Mariniflexile sp. TRM1-10: one gene and its partner. The protein of the gene in region 2 interacts with the protein of the main gene of each other region in a pairwise test. Links are inferred from orthologs where the notes say so. Each region holds a gene or a part of one and is shown on either strand. Other genes may lie near its edges. The genes, in order: ruvC and ruvA.

Region 1 (3,112 bases), 1.0 Mb from region 2 along the record:
AATAGCTTCCCAAAATGCTTGGAAATACAAAATTAAAAATCCACATCAGGGTAACAATGCATAAAACGGTAAAAGCATTTACCCCAACAAAGCTAAATAAGTAAACTGCAACACTTCCTTTTATAAGGACATCAAAGACAAAAATAGAAGGTATTATAGATGCCAATAAATACATGGAGGTGATGATACTCATAGCATGCAGATAGGAGATGTGGATTCCGAAAATAGTGAGTAAATAGTAAAATTGAAATGAAAATATAAGATACCGTAGCAACGATAAGCAAAACCCAATAGCTATAAGTTTCTTCGGGTATTTTAAAATGAATGTCTTCATTTTTTCTAATGAAAACCCTTTGATGCTTAACTTGGTTTTGCGTAATATAAAAATCACCAAAGCGGTACTAAATGCTATAATTAGTATGAATTGGAATAGCTTCGGATAAGCTAATGCTATATGGTATTTCGACACAAAAAAGCTAAATCCAATAACCCCTAAAATGGTAGTAACCCCCATTTGTAAAAGATTGCTAAGTAGATTGATTAGCAGTATGCATTTTCTGAAATCTTTAGTATAATAAATGGCTTTGGCACCATATTCACCAATTCTGTTTGGTGTAAGCAAGGATGCGGTTAAGGCGCCTAAACTTTGTTCGGAGGCATTTTTAAGAGTGATTTTTTTGGTAGGAGATACTAATTTTTGCCATTTCAAAATTTCGAAAAACCAGTTAAAACCAGTTAAAACCGCTAAAAAAATGATGGTTTTTAATGAAAAAATACCATTTTTATTCAAAAAACCAATAAAAGTATAGAATTCTAAAACGTTGTTATTGGTTAATTTTTGATGTATAAAATAAAATGCGGCAACAACAGTACTTATTTTAATAAGCACAAAAAAGAATTGTTTAGTTTTGTATGGCAACGTGTAAATCATAAACTCAAGCTGCAAATTAAACCAATATTCTGTTATCATATCAAATAGGACGCATTAATGGGCAAAGAAAAAATTATTTTAGGGATTGACCCTGGGACTACCATTATGGGGTTCGGACTCATTAAGGTGGTAGGTAAAACCATGACTTTTTTGCAACTTAATGAACTCGATTTAAAAAAGTATGATGACCATTACCTAAAGCTAAAACTCATTTTTGAACGTACCATAGAACTAATAGATACGCATCACCCCGACGAAATTGCCATTGAAGCACCTTTTTTTGGAAAGAATGTACAGAGTATGTTAAAGCTTGGTCGAGCACAAGGTGTGGCTATGGCTGCGGGTTTGAGTAGGGAAGTCCCAATTACCGAATATTCACCAAAAAAAATAAAGATGGCGATAACCGGTAACGGAAATGCCAGTAAAGAGCAAGTAGCAAAAATGCTTCAAAGTCTACTAAATCTTAAAACGTTACCCAAAAATCTAGATGCCACCGATGGTTTGGCGGCAGCAGTTTGCCATTTTTATAATGAAGGTAAAGTGGAAATTGGTAAAAGTTATTCGGGATGGGCAAGTTTTGTTAAGCAAAATGAAAGTCGAGTAAAAATTCCCCTAAATCCCAAAGGAGGAATAAAAAGTGCAAAGAAATGAGTTCGAGTATGGGTTCCTCCCTTTTGGAGAGGTTTGGAGGGGAATTAGGTATCTACATACATATCCCTTTTTGCAAACAAGCTTGTCACTATTGCGATTTTCATTTTTCTACCTCTCTGAAAAAGAAAAGCGAATTGGTAAACGCATTGGTTAAAGAGTTGCAATTACGAAAAGACGAATTTAAAAACACAACCGTTGAAACCATTTATTTTGGAGGCGGCACGCCATCATTATTGACGATTGACGAATTACGATTGTTGATTGATGAAGTATATAAAAATTACAGCGTAGCTGAGAATCCAGAAATTACTTTAGAAGCCAATCCAGATGATTTAGTGTCTATTCGAGCGCAGTCGAAAACTATTTTTGAAGAGTATAAAAGTGTTGGGATAAACCGTCTTTCTATCGGTATCCAATCATTCTTTGAAGCTGATTTAAAGCTTATGAATCGTGCTCACAATGCCGAAGAAGCAAAAAATTGTTTGCAAGAAGCAACAAAATATTTTAAGAATATTTCAATAGATTTAATTTACGGAATTCCAGGTTTGACTAACGAAAACTGGATAAAAAACATAGAAACTGTTTTAAGTTTTGACATCCCGCATATTTCAAGTTATGCCTTAACCGTAGAGCCTAAAACAGCTTTAGATACGTTTATTAAAAAAGGGCTTGTTAAAAATGTTGATGATGATTTAGCACAACAACAGTTTCATATATTAATTGAAAAACTGGAAGCTTCAGGTTTTGTGCATTATGAACTATCAAACTTTGGCAAACCCAATTATTTCAGTAAAAATAATTCGGCGTATTGGCAGGGAAAACCATATTTAGGCATTGGACCTTCAGCGCATTCATTTAACGGAAATGAACGGGGTTGGAATGTGCAAAACAATTCAAAATATATTAAAGCTATAGAGCAAAGCATACTTCCTATCGAAATCGAAATTCTGTCAATAACCGATAAATATAACGAGTACGTTATGACGGGTTTACGAACCCTTTGGGGTGTTTCTTTAGAAAAAGTGGAGCGAGATTTTGGTGAAAACTATAAAATTTATCTCTTGGAACAAGCAGAAAAACATATTTTAGAACATTTATTGTATCTTGATGAAGGCAAACTACTGGTCACTAAAAAAGGGAAATTTTTGAGTGATGGTATTGCCTCCGATTTATTTATGTTGAATTTAAGTTAATTTCTATCAGGGTTTCAAACTTTGATAGGGGTCATAAGAAAAAAAATAATGAAAGCAACCATAAAATATCAATCAAACACCTATCAAATAGATTTATCTAAACCGCTTGATATTTCTATTCCGCTAAAAGCTTCAAAAAACAACGTGAATGCCTGGTATTTGGATGAACCTAGAATAGAGCCTGTTAAAAATGGGGATTGGGTTGGTAGTCTAAAGGAAGGCGCATCGGTTAATTTTAATAATATTTATTTCAATCCGCATGCACATGGTACGCATACCGAATGTGTTGGGCATATTACAAAAGAATTTCATTCTGTAAACAAAAACCTAAAACAGT
Region 2 (3,298 bases):
TTGGGTATTTAAAATATATTCTTGTCCGTTTATTAACTTTCGGGCGTTTTCTAACTTGGCATAATCAAAGCCTTCTCGCACATTTGGTACGGTTATACCATTTTGTACGGTAGCCACATCTCTAATAGCATCTGTAAGTTGAGACCCTGCGCCTCCTACATTGGTGGGATCGAAGGCATTATTTTCATTGTTGGGATATGCTGTTGGTGCTGCAAAAATGGTAACGGCAGAACCCACTTTTTCTGGATCGGACTCGCCTATATCTTGCAACGCCACCACGTTTCTAACATTTTCGGTTCTGTTGCTTCTGTTGGTAACCCAAACTTCAAGTCTTGTTATTTGAAGTCCGCCATTATTAATATACGGATAGGTCGATAAGGCTTTATCGTAAGTATCCCTAAAATATTGTGCTAGGAAGAAATGGCGATTTTCATCATAATCTCTAATGAACAATTCAAATTCTTCTAAAGTACCACCACCTTGTGCCACTACGGTATTGCCTTGTGATTTTTGCTCAGAAAACACCCCTGTTACGGTTGTTTTTCCAAATTGTAATTGGGCCTTTACACCAAATAAACTTTGCGCACCAGTAATTAAACTGCTGTTTAATGGCATGCTTACGTTACCAACTTCTATTTTTTGAATGATATCGTCTTCAGTTGGTGTGTATTCTAATTTTATAAGATTTTGAAAATCGAAGGTAGATTGTGTATCGTAATTGGCGGTTACTTGAAGACGCGTTCCTACTTTGCCCATCAAACTTAAACTGATACGTTGGTCAAAATCGAAGGTGAAATTGCTTCGGTTCCTTGGCGAAAATGACGGATTGTCTTGTTTTGAAAACAGCATCCCTAAATCCATTTCCACAGAGCCTTGTGGCACTACTTCAATGGTATTGCTTCCAAAAATAGATTCAAAAAAATCAGATTTCACATAAAACTCGGGCAATAGGTTTTTTTGAGCTTCATCGGCGCCCTCTTTTTTACCGTCAAAGGCACTTATTTTTTCTTTATAATATTCTTTTACACTTTCTCTTGCTACTAATTCGTAATATTCTTTAGGTGTTAAAATAACGGGGTAATTGATATTAAAACTACCTATTTTTTCAGTATAAATATAACGATTTGTTGTAGCGTCATATGTATATTTAGACTCAATACTATTAGGGTCCGGTGTTTTAATACTTCCTAAATCAAACCCTGTTTTAACCGAATCTTGAGCTGTAGGTTCTTGCGACCAAGCTGCTACAGAAAATAAAAACACAATAATTAAAAACGTGCTTCGACTGCGCTCAGCATGACATTCTTTAAAGGATTTATAAAAATTAAGGTTGGTTATATTCAAAATCTATTATAAATTTTTTAATGCTTGTTTAATAATGGTCTCTACAGTGGCGTCTGGTTGTGCCATAATAATTTTCTCCACAGCACGTTCCGCTTGTTTTCTCACAAAACCAAGCACTTCTAAAGCAGATAACGCTTCATCTTTATTCGTATTGCCTTTAGAAACAGAAACTTCATCAATATCATAAATCTTCAAAACTTTATCTTTTAAATCTATAATAACTCGCTGTGCTGTTTTTGCGCCAATACCTTTAATACCCTGTATTAAAGCCACATCGCTACTAGCGATACCTTCTATCACTTGTTTTGGCGTTAATGAAGATAGCATGGTACGGGCAATACTAGCGCCAATACCACTGACTGAAATTAATAACCTGAAAATTTCACGCTCTGCTAATGATGAAAAACCATAAAGCGTATGTGAATCTTCTTTAACTTGAAGATGTGTGAATAATTTTAAATGTTCATTATCAACAATTTGAGAGTAAGTATGCAACGAAATGTTTAGCATGTAGCCAACACCATTACAATCGATAACAACATCTGTTGGGTTTTTCTCTACAAGTTTTCCTTGAATATGTGTGATCATTTATAGCAATTCGTTAATCGACCAAATGTAATAAATTTATTTTCAACAGAATTACTTAGAGTTTCCCTTTTCCAATTCTAACTTTTCCTTTTGCTGTGCATCAATTACTGCAATGGCTGTCATGTTCACTATTTCATCTACATTAGCACCCAATTGAAGAATGTGCACTGGCTTACGCATACCCATCATGATGGGGCCAATAGATACCGCTTCGTTTAATTCTTTTAATAATTTATAGGTGATATTTGCCGAATCTAAATTTGGAAAAATCAAAGTATTTACTTTTTTACCAACCAATTTTGAAAACGGAAATTTTTCTTGAAGCATTTCAGCATTTAAAGCAAAGTCTGTTTGTAACTCGCCATCTACAACCATATCGGGATAATAACGGTGTAAATGCGCTACGGCATCACGTACTTTTGTTGCATTTTCGTAGGAAGATGAACCAAAATTTGAATAAGAAATCATTGCCATAACCGGATCCATCCCAAACATTTTAACTACTTGAGAGGTCATTTGTGCAATCTTGGTTAATTCCCTCGAAGTTGGGTTTATATTTATAGATGTATCACTTAAAAACATGGGACCACGCTTGGTCATCATGACATTGGTAGTTGCCACACGCGATGTGCCTTTTGCCATACCTATAAGCTCTAACATAGGCTTTACAACCGTTGGATAGTTTCTGGAATATCCTGAAATTAAGGCATCGGCATCACCTTCATTTACCATCATTGCCGCAAAATAGTTGCGCTCCCGCATTAAACGTTGCGCCGAATAATAGGTCACGCCACGACGTTTGCGTTGCTCCCAATACTCTTTGGCATACTTGTTTTTTCTATCGTTTTCTTCTTCGGTTTTTGGATCTATTATAAGTATATCTTCAGCATCAAATTCAATTTCAGCCATCAATTCTTTAATGGTTTCAACTCTCCCTAATAAAATGGGAATCGCAATACCTTCTTCATAAACTATTTGAGCTGCTTTTATAACTGCAAGTTGGTCTGCTTCGGCATAAACAACACGTTTAGGATCCAGTTTTGCACGGTTAAACAACAATCTTATAAGTTTGTTATCATTCCCTAAGCGCTCTCTTAATTCATCTTTATATTTTTCCCAATCTAGAATGGGTTCTTGGGCAACACCACTTTCCATAGCCGCTTTAGCTACAGCTGGTGGTACTTCGGCAATTAAACGGGGATCGAAAGGTTTTGGTATGATATATTCCTTACCAAATGTCAATCTGGTCTCTCCATAGGCAATATTAACTTGCTCCGGCACAGATTCTTTAGCCAATCTTGCCAATGCTTTTACTGCCGCCATTTTCATTTCCTCATTAATTTTGGTTGCACGCACATCTAGTGCA

What was found.
Region 1: the proteins of ruvA (region 2) and ruvC interact in binary tests that used the Escherichia coli proteins (3 or more experiments, as listed by UniProt). The link is inferred for Mariniflexile sp. TRM1-10 from one-to-one orthologs.

The regions. Positions count from the first base shown.
Region 1 is NZ_CP022985.1:1,259,025-1,262,136, reverse strand. The notes cover bases 13-2,785. They hold ruvC (crossover junction endodeoxyribonuclease RuvC), read left to right. Parts: upstream 13-988; coding sequence 989-1,582; downstream 1,583-2,785. Other genes in these bases: hemW (radical SAM family heme chaperone HemW), read left to right, coding at 1,579-2,775; CJ739_RS05380 (lysylphosphatidylglycerol synthase domain-containing protein), read right to left, coding at 13-931. In the rest of the region: more of CJ739_RS05380, read right to left, coding at 1-12; CJ739_RS05365 (cyclase family protein), read left to right, coding at 2,824-3,112.
Region 2 is NZ_CP022985.1:2,264,590-2,267,887, reverse strand. Bases 142-3,100 are described here. They hold ruvA (Holliday junction branch migration protein RuvA), read right to left. Parts: upstream 1,933-3,100; coding sequence 1,351-1,932; downstream 142-1,350. Other genes in these bases: CJ739_RS09660 (NADP-dependent malic enzyme), read right to left, coding at 1,984-3,100; sov (T9SS outer membrane translocon Sov/SprA), read right to left, coding at 142-1,344. In the rest of the region: more of sov, read right to left, coding at 1-141; more of CJ739_RS09660, read right to left, coding at 3,101-3,298. UniProt on the Escherichia coli protein: The RuvA-RuvB-RuvC complex processes Holliday junction (HJ) DNA during genetic recombination and DNA repair.